2 regions of the Acidovorax sp. BLS4 genome follow, and region 2 is predicted to be linked to the other one. Evidence: predicted binding sites of a transcription regulator. Region 2 holds the regulator's gene; the other holds the start of a gene.

The links. Region 2 encodes HrcA, which represses chaperone genes, less so after heat shock. Its sites were predicted from a motif close to TTAGCACTCNNNNNNNNNGAGTGCTAA; they were not measured.
Positions count from the first base shown of each region.
Region 1: a site for HrcA is predicted at 7,131-7,157, ahead of rpoH (RNA polymerase sigma factor RpoH). Genes of this name have one in related genera too.

Region 1 is NZ_CP136797.1:353,790-363,369, forward strand. It holds gene R1Z03_RS01675 (SURF1 family protein) at 1-194, shown strand, start outside; gene R1Z03_RS01680 (hypothetical protein) at 136-885, shown strand; gene R1Z03_RS01685 (COX15/CtaA family protein) at 885-2,090, shown strand; gene cyoE (heme o synthase) at 2,087-2,998, shown strand; gene R1Z03_RS01695 (SCO family protein) at 3,004-3,612, shown strand; gene R1Z03_RS01700 (Crp/Fnr family transcriptional regulator) at 3,552-4,424, opposite strand; gene R1Z03_RS01705 (oxidoreductase) at 4,519-4,899, opposite strand; gene R1Z03_RS01710 (tripartite tricarboxylate transporter substrate-binding protein) at 5,009-6,025, opposite strand; gene rpoH (RNA polymerase sigma factor RpoH) at 6,158-7,099, opposite strand; gene ftsY (signal recognition particle-docking protein FtsY) at 7,382-8,824, opposite strand; gene R1Z03_RS01725 (pitrilysin family protein) at 8,854-9,580, shown strand, end outside.
Region 2 is NZ_CP136797.1:582,145-591,724, forward strand. It holds gene recN (DNA repair protein RecN) at 1-431, opposite strand, end outside; gene R1Z03_RS02765 (NAD kinase) at 432-1,328, opposite strand; gene hrcA (heat-inducible transcriptional repressor HrcA) at 1,357-2,361, shown strand; tRNA gene R1Z03_RS02775 (tRNA-Ile) at 2,381-2,457, shown strand; tRNA gene R1Z03_RS02780 (tRNA-Arg) at 2,691-2,767, shown strand; gene greB (transcription elongation factor GreB) at 2,847-3,404, shown strand; gene R1Z03_RS02790 (bifunctional (p)ppGpp synthetase/guanosine-3',5'-bis(diphosphate) 3'-pyrophosphohydrolase) at 3,422-5,692, opposite strand; gene rpoZ (DNA-directed RNA polymerase subunit omega) at 5,789-5,992, opposite strand; gene gmk (guanylate kinase) at 6,011-6,631, opposite strand; gene R1Z03_RS02805 (YicC/YloC family endoribonuclease) at 6,672-7,565, opposite strand; gene R1Z03_RS02810 (serine/threonine-protein kinase) at 7,656-8,672, shown strand; gene R1Z03_RS02815 (PP2C family serine/threonine-protein phosphatase) at 8,669-9,571, shown strand.

The DNA.
Region 1 (9,580 bases), 230 kb from region 2:
CACTCACCGTGCTGCAGACGGGGGGCGCGAGCGACGGGTTGCTGCGCGACTGGCCCGTCATCGACGCCGGGGTCGAAAAACACTACGGCTACGCCGTCCAATGGTTCGGGCTTTGCGGCCTGGTGGCAATCCTCTATGTCTGGTTCCAAATCGTCCGACGCTTCCTTCGCCCACGCCGCCAGCCTGCCGCCTGACGCGCCCCAGGGCGCCCACCCGCTGGGCCTCACGGTGCACAGCCTGCCGCCCGCGGGCGGGGCCATGGCGGCCGTGCAGCAGTCCCGCCAGGGGCGCTGGAAGATGCTGGGCATCCTGCTGGTGTGCGCGGCGCCCGTGGTGGCTTCTTACTTCACCTACTACGTGCTGCGGCCCGAAGGGCGGCGCAATTTCGGCGAACTCATCGCCCCCCAGCGCGCGATGCCGGCGGGCATGGCGACCATCGCTCTCGATGGCGCTCCCGGTCGGCTCGACCAGCTGCAGGGCCAGTGGCTGCTCGTGAGCGTGGCGCCCGGCGCCTGCGGCACCGCCTGCCAGAACCATCTGTACCTGCAGCGGCAGCTGCGCGAAAGCCTGGGCAAAGACAAGGACCGCATCGACTGGGTCTGGCTGGTGACCGATGGCGCCGCGCCGCCGCCCGAGATCCAGCCGGGCCTGCAAAAGGCCCAGGTGCTGCGGGTGGATGCGCAGGCGCTGTCCGCGTGGCTCGCGCCCGCCACCGGCCATGCGATCGAAGACCATCTCTACGTCGTCGATCCCATGGGCCACTGGATGATGCGTTTTCCGGCGGGCCTGGACGCCGCCGGGGCCGCCAAGGCCAAGCGCGACCTGGAGCGGCTGATGCGCGCCTCGGCCTCGTGGGACCAGCCCGGCCGCACCGGAGCGCCATGATGCAGGACGCCCAGCCGCTGTACGACCTGGCCCCGCTCGCCCGCATGGTGCTGCTGGGCGCGGTGATCGCGCTCGGGCCGCTGGCCTGGGTGTGGCTGCGCAACCGCGGCACCTCGCGAGTGCGGCGCCTGCAGGCGCTCACCGTGCTGACCCTGTTCCTCACCTTCGATCTGGTGCTGTTCGGCGCCTTCACCCGGCTCACCGATTCGGGCCTGGGCTGCCCCGACTGGCCGGGCTGCTACGGCAACGCCAGCCCGCTGGGCGCGCATGCCGAAATCTCCGCCGCCCAGCAGGCCATGCCCACCGGGCCGGTCACGCACGGCAAGGCCTGGGTGGAGATGATCCACCGCTATCTGGCCAGCGGCGTGGGCATGCTCATCATCGTGCTCACCGTCGGCGCATGGTGGCAGCGGTCTCGCGCGGCCAGGCGCCAGGGCCTGCCGCCCGCCCTGAGCCCCTGGTGGCCCACGGCGACGCTGGTGTGGGTGTGCCTGCAGGGCGCATTCGGTGCGCTCACGGTGACCATGAAGCTCTTTCCCGCCATCGTGACGCTGCACCTGATCGGCGGGTTGGTGCTGCTGGCGCTGCTGTGCGTGCAGGCGGTGCGCGAGACGCACGCCGCGCGCGGCGTCCCGCCCGTGGCGCTGGGCCGCGGCCTGCACCGCCTGCTGTTGGCGACCACCGTGCTGCTGGCGGTGCAGATCGTGCTCGGCGGCTGGGTGAGCACCAACTATGCGGTGCTGGCCTGCACCACGTTCCCCACATGCCAGGGCAGCTGGTGGCCCGACATGGCCTTCGGCCAGGGCTTCGAGATCTGGCGGCCGCTGGGCCTGCTGCAGGACGGCAGCCACATCACCTTCGCGGGCCTCACGGCCATCCACTATGCGCACCGGCTGGCGGCCTACGCCGTGCTGCTGGCCCTCGGGCTGCTGGCCTGGCGCCTGCACCGTGCCGCGCTGCTGCCGGCCCAGGCGCGCTGGATCGCGGGCCTGGCGCTGATGCAGTTCGCCACCGGCCTGTCCAACGTGGTGCTGGACTGGCCCCTCGTGGCTGCCGTGCTGCACACCGGCGGCGCCGCGGCCCTGGTCGTGGTCCTCACCTGGGCCCTGGCCGCAAGCCGCGCCGTGGGCGCCGCCCGCCCCCTGGCGGCGACCGTCAGCGCAACGACAACCGCGCCCACCGGCGCAACGAGAATCTCCGCATGAGCGCTGCTCCCGCCACCTCCCCTCCGATCGCCAGCATGCCGTCGCGCGCGGCGCAGTTCTATGCGCTGACCAAGCCGCGCGTGGTCCAACTGATCGTTTTCTGCGCCTTCATCGGCATGGTGCTGGCCGTGCCCGGCATGCCCAGCGGCGCGCAGTGGGCGCACATGGCCGTGGCCTGTGCGGGCATCTGGCTCGTGGCGGGTGCCGCCGCGGCATTCAACTGCATCGTGGAGCAGGGCATCGACGCGAAGATGAAACGCACCGCCTGGCGGCCCACCGCCAAGGGCGAGCTGTCCAACACGCAGACGCTGCTGTTCTCGGCGGCGCTGTGCGCGGCGGGTTCATTGGTGCTCTACCGGTGGGTCAACCCGCTCACCATGTGGCTCACCTTCGCCACCTTCGTCGGCTACGCGGTGGTGTACACGGTGATCCTCAAGCCGCTCACGCCGCAGAACATCGTGATCGGCGGCGCCTCGGGCGCCATGCCGCCGGTGCTGGGCTGGTCGGCCATGACGGGCGACGTGGCGCCCGAGGCGCTCATCCTGTTCCTCATCATCTTCCTGTGGACGCCGCCGCATTTCTGGGCCCTGGCGCTGTACCGCGTGGAGGACTACCGCAAGTCGGGCCTGCCCATGCTGCCCGTCACGCACGGCAACGAGTTCACGCGACTGCAGGTGTTCCTGTACACGCTGATCCTCTTCGCGGGCTGCCTCATGCCCTTCGTGTACGGCATGAGTTCCTGGATCTACCTGGCCGCCGCCGTGGTGCTCAGCCTGGGCTTTTGCGCCTATGGCTTTCGGCTGTGGCGCCGCTACTCGGATGCGCTCGCCCGCGAGACCTTCCGCTTTTCCCTCATCCACCTGAGCCTGCTGTTCGCCGCGCTGCTGGTGGACCACTACGTGCTGTGATCGCCATGAACAAACGCATTGCTCTTAAAAGAATCGCTGCCAGCGCTTTGCTGGTCAGCGCTGGTGGCCTGTTGGCGGCGTGCTCCAAGAAGGGCCCGGAGTTCAAGGGCGTGGACATCACCGGCGCCGACTACGCCAAGGACCTGCCCCTGCCCGACCACAACGGCCAGCCGCGCCACCTCAAGGACTTCGCGGGCAAGGTCGTGGTGGTGTTCTTCGGCTACACCCAGTGCCCCGACGTGTGCCCCACGTCCATGGTGGAACTGGCGGAGGTCAAGCGCTCGCTGGGCGCGGACGGCGACCGGCTCCAGGGCATCTTCGTCACAGTGGACCCGGAGCGCGACACGCCCGAGGTGCTCAAGGCCTACATGGCCAACTTCGACCCCACCTTCCTCGCGCTGCGTGGCAGCCCCGAGCAACTGGCCGCCGTGGCCAAGGACTTCAAGATCTACTACAAGAAGGTCGACGGCAAGACGCCCACCAGCTACACCATGGACCACTCGGCCGGCAGCTACGTGTACGACCCCGCCGGCCGCCTGCGCGTGTACAACCGCTACGGCAGCGGTGCGCAAGCGCTGGCCGCCGATGTGCGGGCCCTGCTGAACGAGGGCTGAGGCGGCGGCGCTGCCGCATCGGCGTGCTTCACCACCGCCGCTGCGCACCAGGCAGCACTGGCCACCGGGCCGGACACCGGTTCTGCCATGCCGCGGGCCAGGGCCGCGAGGCGGGGCCGCACGATGGCGCAGTGCCAGCGGTCATGCCGGACCAGACCGCCCGTCTGGGCGATGTGCGCGAGCCCCCGGGCCACCGTCTCGCGCGTGGTGGCCAGCAGCGCGGCCAGCATCGCCTGCGTGGGCAGCCGCACCAGCGTGCTGCGCTGCAGATCGGCCAGCAACAGCAGGGCGCTTGCCAGGCGCGCCGTGGCCCCGCGCATGCGCAGCAGCCCCGACCAGTCCGCAAGCTGTGCCTGCGCCCGCGCGTTCTCGCGCGACAGCGCCTCCAGCCAGCTCAGTGCCGCGGCGCCGTGGTGGACCGAGCGCAGCGCTTCTGCAGACACTTCGCACAGCCGGCCCTCGCCCAGGGCCGTGCCCGACAGCTCCGCAGGCGCCGCGAACAGCGCCGTCGTGCCCAGGGCATGGCCGCAGCCCGCCAGGCCCACGGGCCGGTCGATGCCTTCGGCGCCCCGGCGGTGCAGCAGCACCGTACCGACCTTGAGGATCTGCAGCACCGGCGCGGACTGGCCTTGGCGCACCAGCGTTTCGCCCTTGCGAAAGCGCCGCTCCACCACGCGGCCCGCCATCTGCACCTCGCGCGGGGCCCGGCCGAGCAGGCAGTGCGAGCGGCCGGCGCAGGTGTGGCACGGAGGCAGGGGCGCGCCCTCTTCGGTCGGCGTGGTGCCGTGGGGCCGGGTGCGCAGACTCAGCACGAAAACGGCCTCCAGGGCATGATTTCTCCCGGCATATCGCTATGAAAATAATAGCAATTGCTTGCGATGGTGACGGACGGAGCGAACCGGGTGCTCAGGCGTAGGCCAGTTCGCCGTGGCGGCTTTCGATGCGCTGGCCGGCCGACAGCGACATCAGCAAAAGCGCGATGGTCTCGTGCAGGATGACCGTCTGCTGGTTGCCCGTGTCCACCATGTGCCGGCGCAGCGCGTCACGCACCGCCGGCTGGCCCGTCACATCGATCACGATGTCCGCGGCGCTGCCGTGCGCCGCCAGCAATCCCATGAAATCGGAGGTCACGGGCACGCCGTGGCTGCGCGCCAGCTCGATGCTGGGCAGGGAGAGGTTCAGGTCCGCCACCCCGAGCACGGAGACGAACGGCGCTGCCAGCAATTGCTGCAACAGCGGGGTGCCGGTGTGGCCGGCACCGATGACGAGGATGCGAAAGGGCTGCATGGCGTGCCTTGGAAATCACGAAGGCGCCAGTCTGCCGGCCACGGGCCCCGCGGGGCATGATCTGCATCAACATCGGTGGAGGCGCAGCGCGCCCCACCGGGGCAGGGCGTCAGTCGGCCCGGATGCCCTGTGTGCGGATCACGCGGGCCATGAGCGCGGTGTCCGCCTGGATGCGGTTCGCCAGCCCCTGCGGCGAGGTCCCGGCCACCTGCCAGCCTTGCTGGAACAGCTTGGCCCGAACGTCGGGGCTGCGGGCGATGTCGGCGATCAGCGCCGACAGCCGCGCCTGCACCGCAGCGGGCATGGTGGCCGGCGCCGCGAATGCGTTCCAGATCTCCAGGTTCAGGTCCGGCACGCCGGCCTCCGCCAGGCTGGGCACGCCAGGCACGAGCGTGCTGCGACCGGCCGAGGTGACGCCGATGAGGCGCAGCTTGCCCGTGCGTTCCTGCGACAGGGCGAGCGCAGGCGGCAGCAGCGCCATCTGCAGCTGTCCGCCCAGCATGCCCGTGGCCACCTGCGGGTAGCCGGGGTAGGGCACGTGCACCGGCGCGATGCCGGCGCGGGCCTTGAGCAGTTCCGTGCCCAGGTGGCCCACCGTTCCCACGCCCGGCGTGCCGTAGCTCCAGCGGCTGCCGGCCTGCCGCGCCGCTGCGAGAAACGCGCGCGCATCGGCATGGGCCGGCCCGTCCGGCTGCGAGGCCGGGGCGGTCAGCACCAGCGGCGAAGTGCCCACCAGGCTCAGCGGCGCGAGGTCCTTCTGCGGATCGTAGGGCACGGCCGGGTTGAGCAGCTTGGCGATGGTCAGGTTGCCGTTGATGAACAGGCCGATGGTGTGGCCATCGGTCGCCTTGGCCACCGCATCGGCGCCGATGTTGCCGCCCGCGCCTACCTTGTTTTCCACGATCACCGGATGGCCCAACGCCTGCGCCAGCGGCTCGGAGAACGTGCGCGCCGTCAGGTCCGGCGACGATCCCGGCGGAAAGCCCACGATGATGCGCAGCGGCTTGCTCGGCCACCCCGGCGTCGCCAGTGCGCCGGGTGCCGATTGGGCCGTGGCCGTGCCCAGAGCGCCAGCGAGCGAAAGGGCCACCATCAGCGTGCGGCGTCGAACGGCAGGAAAAGTCATGGGGGTCGTGTCCTTGGAGATCGGGGGCACCGGCAGCCGACGCACCCATGAAAAAAGCGCGCAATCCGCAGGGGATTGCGCGCTCGGGATTATCGCCATGCCAGCCGCCTGCGAAGGCGGGTGGCCAGCCGGTCAAGCGTACTCGACCAGGGCCTTTTTCATCTTCTTCATCGCGGCCACTTCAATCTGGCGGATGCGTTCGGCGCTCACGCCGTACACGGCGGCCAGCTCGTGCAGCGTCATGCCGCCGGAGCCGTCGTCGTTCACCTTGAGCCAGCGCTCTTCCACGATGCGGCGGCTGCGATCGTCCAGGCCCGAGAGGGCGGCGGCGATGCCGTCGGTGGCCAGGGCATCGCGCTGGCGCGATTCGATCATGGCGGTGGGCTCATGGGCACCATCGGCCAGGTAGGCGATGGGGCCGTAGGCCTGTTCGCCGTCATCGGAGGGCGAGGGGTCCAGCATCACGTCGCCGCCCGACAGGCGGGTTTCCATCTCGATGACCTCTTCGCGCTTGACGTTCAAGTGCTGTGCCACTGCATCGATTTCGCGCTCGGAGAGCGTGTCGCGATGGGTGGCTGCATCGGCGGCGGCCGCATCGGCCTTGAAGCCCTGCTTCATCGAGCGCAGGTTGAAGAACAGCTTGCGCTGCGACTTCGTCGTGGCCACCTTGACCATGCGCCAGTTCTTCAGGATGTACTCGTGAATCTCCGCCTTGATCCAGTGCATGGCGTAGCTCACCAGGCGCACGTTCTGATCGGGGTCGAAACGCTTGACGGCCTTCATCAGGCCCACGTTGCCTTCCTGGATCAGGTCGCCGTGGGGCAGGCCGTAGCCGAGGTACTGGCGGGCGATGGAGACCACCAGACGCAGGTGCGACATCACCATGCGGCCAGCGGCATCCACGTCGTTGTTGTCCTTGAGCTGGCGCGCGTATGTGCGCTCTTCTTCCGCCGTGAGCAGCGGAAGGCGGTTCACCGCCGAGATGTAGGCGTCCAGATTGCCCAAGGGGGGGATGAGCGCCCAAGGATTGGCGGGAGCCAGAGCGGTGGCTGCGGTTCCAGATTGAAGCGTCATTCCAGAGATCCTTTCTTCCATGACATTCATGTTAGCACTCCATATGAGGGAGTGCTAAGGGACTAGTTCCCGCACCGGCGTAGGACGTGGGAGATGCGTTATTGTCGGGAAAAAGGGCGTCGGCGCAGCAATTCAAAGGGTATAGTGCTATTGAATTAGTAGCGAAAAAATCCAAAAACTTCGTTTTGTGAACAATCAATTCACCGGATGGCACCAATCCGTCCCGGTCGCCCAGCCCCCGGCACACGTGGCAAGGGGCTTCGGACTCCGTTCGCCGATCGGTCAAGTCAGCAAAGCTTGCGCGAATTCCTTGGCGTTGAAGGTTTCCAGGTCTTCCAGCTTCTCGCCCACGCCGATGAAGTACACCGGAATGGGGCGTTCCTGCGCGATGGCAGCCAGCACGCCGCCCTTGGCCGTGCCGTCGAGCTTGGTCACGATGAGGCCGGTCAGCTGCAGCGCATCGTCGAAGGAGCGCACCTGGGCCAGTGCGTTCTGTCCCGTGTTGCCATCGATCACCAGCAGCACCTCGTGCGGCGCCGTCGCATCCGCCTTGGTGACCACGCGCTTGATTTTCTGCAGCTCCTGCATCAGGTGCAGTTGCGTCGGCAGGCGCCCGGCGGTATCGACCAGCACCACGTCCTTGCCGCGCGCCTTGCCGGCGGTGACGGCATCGAAGCTCACCGCTGCGGGATCGCCGCCGTCCTGGCTCACGATCTCGACCGTGTTGCGGTCGGCCCAGACGCCGAGCTGCTCGCGCGCCGCCGCCCGGAAGGTGTCGGCCGCGGCCAGCAGAACCGCCGCGCCCTCGTTGGCCAGGTGCTTGGTCAGCTTGCCGATGGAGGTCGTCTTGCCCGCGCCGTTGACCCCCGCCACCATGATCACGGTGGGCGTGTAGCGGCCGATGACCAGCGATTTCTCCAGCGGCCGCAGCAGGTCGGCCAGGGCCTCGGCCAGCAGAGCCTTCACGGCGGCCGGATCGGTGGTCTTGGTGTCCTTGACGCGGCGCTTGAGGTCGTCCAGCAGGTGCTGCGTGGCCTTCACGCCGGTGTCGGCCATCAGCAGGGCCTCTTCCAGCTCTTCGTACAGCGCGTCGTTGATCTGGGTGCCGGTGAAGACCGTGGCGATGCTGCTGCCGGTCTTGCGCAGGCCGTTCTTCAGGCGGTCCATCCAGCCCTTGCGCTCGGCGGGCGCGGGCTGCAAGGGCGGTGCGGCCGGGGTGGGCATCGCCGGTGGTGGGACCGGCACGGCGGGCACCGCCGCCGGGGCATGCACGGGCGGCACGACGGGCGTGGAAACAGGCGCAGGAACACGCGCCACTGTGGGGGCCGCCGGGGCCGGCACCGGTGCCATCACAGGGGCAGCCACGGGGGGCGTGATGGGTGCGGGAGAGGGGGGTGTAACCGCAGCCGGCGCGGGTGCCGTGGGTGCCACGGGTGCCGCAGGCGCGATGGGCGCGGGCGCCGCGACCGGGGCTGGCGGCTGCACCGGGGCATGGACAACGGGCGGCGGCGCCACCGGCACCTCCACCGGCGCCTTGGCGAACGGTTTCTTCAGCCACCCGAAACCCCCGGAGGCCGCAGGGGCACTCGAAGGGGCTGCGGAGGGCGGCGAGAGCGCGTCGGCGGCGGGCGTTGCAGGCACGGAAACCGCTGGCGCAGCCTCCGCGGGATGGGGGGCTTGCGGCTCGGTGGGGGCGGCGGGCTTTTTCTTGAAAAAACTGAACATTGGAGGGTTCTTAGAATCGCATCCATTCTATGAAACGCGCTATCACCCTTCTGGGCCTGCTGGCCTGCGTGCATGCCGGGGCCCAAACCCCGCCATCCGCTCCCACCCCCCTTTCTCCCTCGGCCCAGGACACGCAGGCGCAGCGCCCGCCGTCCACGGGGGTTCGGCAATTCACCTTGAAGAACGGCATGCAGCTGCTCGTGCAGCCCGATCGCCGGGCGCCCACGGCGGTGCACATGGTCTGGTTGCGGGTCGGCGCGATGGACGAGGTGGATGGCACCTCCGGCGTGGCCCACGCGCTGGAGCACATGATGTTCAAGGGCTCCAAGACCGTGCCGCCGGGCGAGTTCTCGCGCCGCGTGGCTGCGCTGGGCGGGCAGGAAAACGCCTTCACCAGCCGCGATTACACCGGCTATTACCAGCAGATCCCCGCGAACCGGCTGGAAGACGTGATGAAGCTCGAAGCCGACCGCTTCGCCAACAACCAGTGGCCCGACGCCGAGTTCAAGCGCGAGATCGAGGTGGTCAAGGAAGAGCGCCGCATGCGCACCGAAGACCAGCCCCGGGCCGCGCTCATCGAGCAGCTCTACGCCGCCACGTTCATCGCCTCGCCCTACCGCCGGCCCGTCGTCGGCTGGATGAGCGATCTCGATGCCATGACCGCCGACGACGTGCGCGCCTTCCACCGCCAGTGGTACGTGCCGGCCAACGCGGTCGTCGTGGTGGCCGGCGACGTGGACCCCGACAAGGTCCGCG
Region 2 (9,580 bases):
AGGCTGCGAACGGCATCCTGGCGCGTCAAGCTCTGCCATGCGTGCTGGCCATGGATATCGAGGAGATGCGCCCCCACGGTCCGCATTTGGGTAGCGGTTGCTGGAATGCCGTTCATCCACGCACGGCTTTTTCCTTGCCGATCGATGGTTCGGCGAAGCAGCAGGCTTTCCTCCTGCGGTATGCCTGCTTCATCAAGCCATGCAGACAAACTGGATGGGCAATCGAATTCAGCGCAGATGTCCGTACGCTCGGTTCCCTCGCGAATCACTCCGGCATCGGCGCGGCCGCCCAGCAGCATTTGCAAGGCATCGATCAGGATGGATTTGCCTGCACCCGTTTCTCCGGTCAGCACCGTAAATCCTTTGTGAAGATCCAGGTCCAGGACATCCACGATGACGAAATCGCGCAATGCGATCCGTTTGAGCGCCATCTATGAGCCCCCTTCATTCCAGCGCAATTTTTTGCGCAACGTAGCAAAGTAGTTCCAGCCTCGAGGGTGCAAGAAGCGCACGCAGTGCTCCGACCGCCGAACCACAATCCGATCGCCATGCTGGAGCGATGCCAGCGACTGCATGTCGAAATTGGCGCTGACGTCCCGGCCCCCTACGACTTCCACCGCAATGTCGGTCGAATCCGGCAGCACGATGGGTCGATTGGACAGCGTATGGGGTGCGATGGGGACCATCACCCAACCAGGAATCGCAGGGTGCAGCATTGGGCCTCCCGCGGAGAGCGCATAGGCAGTAGATCCAGTGGGCGAAGCGATGATCAGCCCGTCTGCCCTTTGGTTCGAGACGAAATGCCCACCCACTTCCACCCGCAATTCGACCATGCCGGAAGTGGAGCCACGATTGACTACGACGTCGTTGAGTGCCAGTGCTTCAAATACGCATTCGTCCTGACGCATCACGCAGGCATGCATGAGGGGCCTGGCGTCTTCTTCGTACTCGCCATGGAGCATCGGCCTCAGTGCTGAAGCGTGCTCACCCAAAGGGATATCGGTGATGAAGCCCAGACGTCCCTGATTGATGCCGATCAGCGGAATTTTGTAGGGGGCCAATTGCCTACCGATGCCCAGCATCGTGCCGTCTCCCCCGATCACCATCCCCAGATCGCACTCCTTGCCGATCTGTTCCACCGGCATCGCAGGATAGTCAGAAATGCCGGTGTTGTTCGCCGTTTCCTGTTCCAGAATGGGTTCACAGCCTTCATTTCTGAGGAACTGGGCAACCTCTTGTACGGCATTGCGCGAACTGTCAGAAATAACGCTGGAAGTGAGCGGCTGGTACTTGCCGAAGAGTGCGACCCGTGTGAACCTGAGCTTCATTGGGAAATTAGATCATTAAAATGATTCAATGCTTGATGATCGTGCCAAGTTGTTGCTGAAGGCGCTCGTAGAGCGCTACATAGCCGATGGCCAACCCGTGGGTTCGCGTACGCTGTCGCGCGCGTCCGGTCTCGACCTCTCTCCCGCCACCATCCGTAACGTGATGGCCGATCTCGAAGAGATCGGACTGATCGCAAGCCCGCACACGTCTGCCGGCCGAATTCCGACGGCCAAAGGGTATCGCCTGTTCGTTGACACCATGTTGACAGTGCAGCGCGAACAGCTGTATTCGCCGCAACTGGCTGCAGAGCAGCCGCAAAAGGTGATTGCCAACGCGGCGCATTTGTTGTCCAGCCTGTCCCAGTTCGTGGGCGTTGTCATGGCGCCCCGACGTGCCTCGGTGTTTAGGCACATCGAATTCTTGAGATTGTCCGAAAAGCGGCTTCTGGTCATCATCGTCTCTCCTGAAGGAGACGTGCAGAACCGCGTGATCTTCACCGATGTGGACTACTCACAATCGCATCTCGTGGAGGCGGCCAATTTCCTGAACAGCCACTATTCCGGAATGGACATGGAGCGGGTGCGCGAGCGCTTGAAGACGGAGGTGGATCAGCTGCGGGAGGAAATCGGCTCGCTGATGCAGGCGGCTGTCAACGTCGGGTCCGAAGCGATGGCGGAGTCTCAGGACAATGTGGTGATTTCTGGCGAGCGCAACCTGCTGGCAGTGAGTGATTTTTCCAACGACATGGGCAACCTGCGGCGTGCTTTCGACCTGTTCGAACAGAAGACGCAGATCCTGCGTTTGCTCGATGTTTCCAACCGTGCAGATGGCGTACGCATCTTCATTGGGGGAGAGAGCCAGATCGTCCCTTTTGAGGAGCTTTCGGTAGTCACCTCTCCATATGAAATAGACGGGCAAGTCGTAGGCACACTGGGGGTCATCGGGCCCACCCGAATGCCGTACGACAGGATGATCCAGATCGTGGACATCACGTCCAAGCTGGTTTCCAACGCGCTGAGTTACCGCAAGTAAGCACATACAATTGGCGCGGGGGGCGTTAGCTCAGTTGGTTAGAGCAGAGGACTCATAATCCTTTGGTCGCGGGTTCAAGTCCCTCACGCCCTACCAGTTCAACGGGCTTGATTGCTGTTCATGGCCATTCCTCGCGTGCCTGTTCAGGCGCATTGCGTGGACATGAGAGTTGAGATGTCTGCGTTTTCTGCAAACGAAGCCAAGCAGCTATCAAAAGATGGGTTAGAATTTAAGTCTTGCTTGATTGCGAAGTTCGTCACAGAGTTCGTGTAAAAATCAAAACAAGAAATGAATGATGGCGTTGAAAACATGCTATAATTCAAAGCTTAGCGGCTGTAGCTCAGCTGGATAGAGTACTTGGCTACGAACCAAGGGGTCGTGGGTTCGATTCCTGCCAGCCGCACCAAACGGTAAGCCCTAGAACAGTGATGTTCTAGGGCTTTTTCCGTTGGGGATTCGAATGCTCTCTGCATCAAAATGCACCCATGAGCAAGGCATTCACCAAAGAATCGGATCAGTCCGATGACGAAGATTTTTCCCCTGCACCCCTTCCTGCGGGTAGCAAGAACTACATCACCCCTTCCGGTTACGCCAGGCTGCGCGATGAACTACTGGATCTCATCGACAACGAGCGGCCCAAGATCGTTGAAGTGGTTCATTGGGCTGCAAGCAATGGGGACCGTTCGGAGAACGGGGACTACCTGTACGGCAAGAAACGCCTGCGCGAAATTGATCGCAGGATTCGGTTCCTGACCAAACGACTCGAAATTGCCGAGGTGGTCGATCCCGCCATCCACGCCGGAAGTGATCAGGTGTTCTTTGGTGCCACGGTCCACTATGCGGACGATGAAGGCGTCGAGCGCACCATCACGATCCTGGGAATCGACGAAGTCGAGACGGGCCTGGCGCAAGTCAGTTGGGTGTCGCCGGTGGCTCGGGCCTTACTGAAGGCCCGCGAAGGGGATCAGGTTCAGTTGGCCACGCCAGGTGGCACGCGGACGCTGGAGGTTTTGGACGTCCGCTATCCCCAACCGGTGGCATAGGGAGCAAGGTGCCTGCCTCACCCCTGGGGCAGCACGCGGAAGGCGCGAAGCACTGCGGGCGTTCGGCGCAAATTGCGCAAGGAGGCCTCGACGTGTGACTGGTCTCGTGCAGCGATGACAAAACGCAAATCGGTCGTGTCCATGGCGGCTTCATCGTCCATGTCGACGTGAACGATGTCCGCTTCGGAGCTCGCCAGTTCGGCGGCGATGCGTGCCAAGACGCCCTTGCCGTTGGCCACGGTCACAACGATGCCGGTTTCGAACATGCGCGTGGGCTCATCGGCCCAGTCCACCGCGATAAAGCGCTCGCTGTCCTTGTGCTGAAGCTTTTTCGCCACGCTGCATTGGGCGTTATGAACCACCAGCCCTTCACCGCGCCCCAGGTAGCCGACGATGGGGTCTCCCGGTACCGGGCGGCAGCAATTCGCGTATTGAACGGATGCGTTCTCGCTGCCGTCCAAAGTCACGCCACCTTGCGACAGGGTTTCGTGGGATGAATACCTTTCACGGGTCAGCAACAGGGCATCGGGTCGGTGTCCATGCTCCGTCATCAGCACCATGAGTCGTTTCGCCACGATGCCCGCGATGCGTTTGCCCAGACCGATGTCGGTCATGAGTTCATTGCGTGTTCGATTGCCTGTGAAGCGGAGCAGCTTGTCCCACAGTGCCTGGTTCTCCGACTCGGTCGGCAGGCGTTCCAGCCCTTCGGCCCTCAGGGCCTGGGTCAGCAGCTTCTCTCCCAGTCCCGCTGATTCAGTATGGGCCAGCGTTTTGAGGTAGTGGCGAATCTTCGAGCGTGCGCGACCCGTGCGCACGAAGCCCAGCCAGGCGGGATTGGGTGTGGACACCGGCGCTGTGATGATCTCCACCACATCGCCGTTCTTGAGCTCGGTCCGCAAGGGGACCTGCTCGTTGTTGATCTTGGCGGCCGTGGTGCGGTCACCCACATTGCTGTGGATGGCATAGGCGAAATCGACCACCGTGGCGCCCCGTGGCAGTGCCATGATCTGGCTCTTGGGGGTGAAGACATAGACCGCATCGGGGAACAGGTCGACCTTCACATGGTCCCAGAACTCCGCGGCATCCCGCGTTTCGTTCTGAATGTCGAGCAGTGACTGGAGCCACTTGGTGCCAAGGCGCTCCGCGGCCGATCCGTCGGCGTCCTGTGCTTTGTACAGCCAATGGGCGGCCACGCCGGCTTCCGCCACCACGTGCATTTCCTCGGTGCGCATCTGGAATTCGATGTTGACTCCGGAAGGTCCGACCAAGGTGGTGTGCAGCGATTGGTAGCCGTTGAGCTTGGCGATGGCGATGTGGTCCTTGAACCGCCCAGGAACAGGCTTGTACATCTGATGCAGCACGCCCAGTGCCGTGTAGCAATCGACCACGGTCGGCACGATCACCCGAAAGCCGTAGATGTCCGTGACCTGGGCAAAGCTCAGGTGCTTGGTGTCCATCTTCTGGTAGATGGCATAGAGTGTTTTCTCGCGGCCTGCGAGGCGGGCTTTCATGCCCAGCTTCGAAAACGCGGTGTCGACCTCGGTTTGAACCCGCTGCACGATATCGCGCCGCCGGTTGCGTGATTTATTCACTGCCTTGGACAGGGTCGCGTAGCGCCAGGGGTGGAGATGCCGGAATGACAGATCCTGCAGCTCCCGGTAGGTCTGGTTCAGCCCAAGCCGGTGGGCGATAGGGGCATAGATCTCGAGGGTTTCGGAAGAAATGCGGCCCCATTTGCTGCGCGGCATGTCCGAGAGCGTGCGCATGTTGTGCGTGCGGTCGGCCAGCTTGATCAGAATGACCCGTACATCGCGGGCCATTGCCAACAGCATCTTGCGGAAGGACTCGGCCTGGTTCTCTTCGCGGGTGTTGAACTGAAGCTTGTCGAGCTTGGTGAGGCCATCCACCAATTCGGCCACCGGCAGGCCGAAGCGATCGATGAGATCGGACTTGGTGACGCCGCAATCTTCCATGGCGTCGTGCAGCAGTGCCGCCATCAGCGCCTGGCCATCCAGCTTCCAGGTGGCGCACTGGGCCGCCACTGCGATGGGGTGGGTGATGTAGGGCTCGCCACTGTTGCGCAACTGCCCCAGGTGGGCTTCGTCGGCAAAGCGGTAGGCCTGCCGAACCTGTTCGATGCTGGCTGCGTCGAGGTAACCGAGGTTCTCGGTGAGGGCCGCAAAACTGGCCGCTGCTGCGTTGGCGGCTGCTGCGGACGTGCCTCCCGCCGCCCCGCTTTCGCCGGGGCGCGGGTCTTGGGCAGATGGTTTATTCAAGACCGCATTCATCCCTTTAATGTAGCTTGCTGGGGAGATCGGGGGTTTTGGCCAAAAAAAAGCACCGCAAAGCGGTGCTATTGGGCTGCAGCAGCAGAACTGGGCGCGTCAGCCCGGGACCTTCTTCAGCATCTCCAGACCGACCTTGCCTTCGGCGATTTCGCGCAAGGCGGTCACCGCAGGCTTGTTGCGGCTTTCGATCTTGGGGGCATGGCCTTGGCTCAGCATGCGGGCGCGGTACGTGGCTGCCAGCACGAGTTGAAAGCGGTTGGGGATGTGCTCGAGGCAGTCTTCAACGGTAATGCGGGCCATGCGTCTTCTCCAGAAGGATCAGGTGATATTGAGGGATTCGAACGTATCGGCCCGTGCACGGCGTTGCGCCGCATACTTCAGCCGCTGAGCGTGGACGATGGTTTTCAGGTCGAAAAGCGCACGCTCAAAGAGTTCGTTGATTATAACGAAGTCGAATTTGTAGGCCTGTTCCATTTCCTGGGCGGCATTCTTCAGCCGGACCTCGATCACGTCCGGGGCGTCTTCGCCGCGGCGTTCCAGGCGGGATCTCAGTTCTTCCCAACTGGGGGGGAGGATAAAGATGAGGACGGCATTCGCAAAGGCCTGCTTGACTTGGATGGCGCCCTGGAAGTCGATTTCCAGGACCACATCGGCGCCTTGCGCGATGCGCTCCTCGATGGCCTTGCGGGATGTGCCATAGCGGCGGCCGTGCACGTGGGCCCACTCCACGAAGCCGTCCGAGGCGACCATGGCGTCGAATTCCTGCTCCGAGGTGAAGAAGTATTCGCGGCCGTGCTTTTCCTGCCCGCGTGGTGCCCGAGTGGTGTGCGAGACCGAGGGCTGCACATGGGAGTCCAGCTCCAGCAACGCCTTGACCAGGCTCGATTTGCCCGCGCCGCTGGGCGCTGCCACTACGAATAGATTTCCAGGGTAGTCCATGCGGGATAGGTACTGGCTGCTATCAAAAAAGGATTATCACTCACTCGATGTTCTGGACCTGCTCGCGCATCTGCTCGATCAGGACCTTCATGTCCACGCTGATGCGCGTGAGTTCCATGGCGGCAGATTTGGAGCCGAGCGTGTTGGCTTCGCGGTGCAGTTCCTGGATGAGAAAGTCCAGGCGTTTGCCCACTTCACCGCCTTTCTTGAGCAGGCGTTCGATCTCGTCCAGGTGCGAATCCAGCCGGGTGATCTCTTCCGCGACGTCGATGCGGATGGCGAAGGCGGTGGCCTCGGTCAGGGCGCGGTCCTGAGCGGCTTCGGGCAGCGTGGCGTTGTCGGCCAGGGCCATGGCCTCCTTCCAGCGTTCCATGAAGCGCTGGCGCTGCTGCTCCACCAGCTTGGGAACCAGCGGCGTGGCCTGGTGGGCCAGGGCGCGCAGTTGTTCGAGCCGGTCCTGCAGCATGGCCGACAGGCGCTTGCCTTCGCGTTCACGGGCTTGGAGGAGATCTTTCAGTGCTTTCTCGGCCAGGGCCGGGACGGCATCGCTCCAGTCGTCCTGGACGGAGCCGGCATTCGCGCACAGGCGCAGGGCGTCGGCGACGCTCAAGGGGGCCGCGTCGGGCAGCCAGGCGCGCACGGCGTCCTGCGCGGAGTTCAGCCGTTGCAGCAGGCGGGGTGCCGGGTCGGGCAGGGCGGTGGTGTCTTCGTTCTCGATGGAGGCGCGGACTTCGACCTTGCCCCGCTTGAGGCGGGCGGTGAGCAGGCTGCGCAGCACCGGTTCCTGGGCGCGCAACTCGTCGGGCAAGCGGAACGACAGATCCAGGAAACGGCTGTTGACGGACCGGATCTCCAGCCCCAGGCGGCGGGTGCGGCCATCGGTTTCGCCCCCTCCCGCGGATGCACTTTGCTGTGCGCTGGCGTATCCGGTCATGCTGTAAACTGCCATTGGACTTTTCGGTGGTTGCTTGCGATCCGGCGATTATCCGGGTTCCGATTCGTGCCCGAGGTTTCTTCGCAAAATATGTCAAAAATCAAGCCGGCCCCCCTGCCGCCCGACACCACGATTGGTGGCTACCGCGTGGTGCGCCGGCTCTCCTCCGGCGGCTTCGGCGTGGTGTATCTGGCCATCGACCCGGACGGCCAGCAGGTCGCCATCAAGGAATATCTGCCGTCTTCCCTGGCCACCCGCGGCCCGGGCGAGTTGCTGCCCAAGGTGCCTCCCGAAAAGCTGTCGCTGTACCGCCTGGGCCTCAAGAGTTTCTTCGAGGAAGGCCGGGCCCTGGCGCAGATCTCGCACGCCTCGGTGGTGAGCGTGCTCAATTTCTTCCGGGAAAACGAAACCGTCTACATGGTGATGAACTACCTGGAAGGGGCCACCCTGCAGGACTTCATCATCACCGCGCGCGACCTCAAGACGCAGAAAGTGTTCCGCGAGTCCACGATCCGCTCGCTGTTCGACGAGGTGTTGCGCGGCCTGCGCATCGTGCACCAGCACAAGATGCTGCACCTCGACATCAAGCCGGCCAACATCTTCATCACCGACGACAACAAGGCGGTGATGATCGACTTCGGCGCGGCGCGCGAGGTGCTCTCGAAAGAGGGCAACTTCATCCGCCCGATGTACACGCCCGGCTTCGCGGCGCCCGAGATGTACCGCCGCGATTCGTCGATGGGCCCCTGGACCGACATCTACGCGATCGGCGCCTGCATCTACGCCTGCATGCAGGGATTCCCGCCCAACGAGGCGCCGCAGCGCTCCGACAAGGACCGCCTGTCGCTGGCGCTGACCAAGCTGCGCGGCGTTTACTCCGACAACCTGATCGAGGTGGTCGAATGGTGCATGGCGCTCGACCCGCTGTCGCGGCCCCAGTCGGTGTTCGCCTTGCAAAAGGAACTGAGCCGCGAGGGCGAGCGGCGCTACACCAAGCTGTCCGTGGGCGAGAAGATGCGCCTGCAGCTCGATACGCTGGTGTCCGATACCAAGAAGAATGTGCAGAAGGTGGGCGAGGCCACGCGAATGGGGGCGAAGCCGAAATGAAATTCTCCGTCTTCCAGGTCAGCCGTCGGGGCGGCCGCGAAACCAATGAAGACCGCATGGGCTACTGCTACACGCGGGAGTCCAGCCTGTTCGTGCTGGCGGACGGCATGGGCGGCCACCCGGAGGGCGAGGTGGCGGCGCAACTGGCGCTGCAGACGGTGTCCGCCGCGTTCCAGCGGCACGCCAAGCCCACGCTGGAAGACGTGCACGGATTTCTGGCCGACGCGCTGCTGGCCGCACACCACCAGATCCTTCGCTACGCGGCCGACCGCGGCATGCTGGACACGCCCCGCACCACGCTGGTCGTGGCGGTGGTGCAGGAAGGGTCCGCCAGCTGGATCCACTGCGGCGACTCGCGCCTGTACATGGTGCGCGGGGGCGAGCTGTTCACGCGCACACGCGACCACTCGTACCTGGAGCTGCGCAACATGCCGCTGCAGGGCATCGAACGGGTGAACCGCAATGTGCTGTTCACCTGCCTGGGATCGCCGACCAAGCCCATCTATGACATCACCGGCCCGGTGGCCCTGGAGCAGGGCGACCGCATCCTGCTGTGCTCCGACGGCCTGTGGGGCACACTGGACGACGAGACCATCGCCCGCCAGCTGAGCCGCCTGCCGGTCTCGCAGTCGGTGCCCGACCTGGTCGAAGACGCGCTGCGCAAGGCCGGCGACACCAGCGACAACGTGACCGTGGTGGCGCTGGAGTGGGAAACGCCCGATGCGTTCGAATCCACCCAGGGCATTTCGACCGACAGCATCAGCGACGACGGGTTTTCCTCCACGATCCAAGCCGGGCCGCTCGACATGGTGGACGATGACCTGGACGACGAGGCCATCGAACGCTCCATTGCCGAGATCAACGAGGCCATCCGCCGTTCGGCCGCACGCAAGGCCTGAACGCTCGCT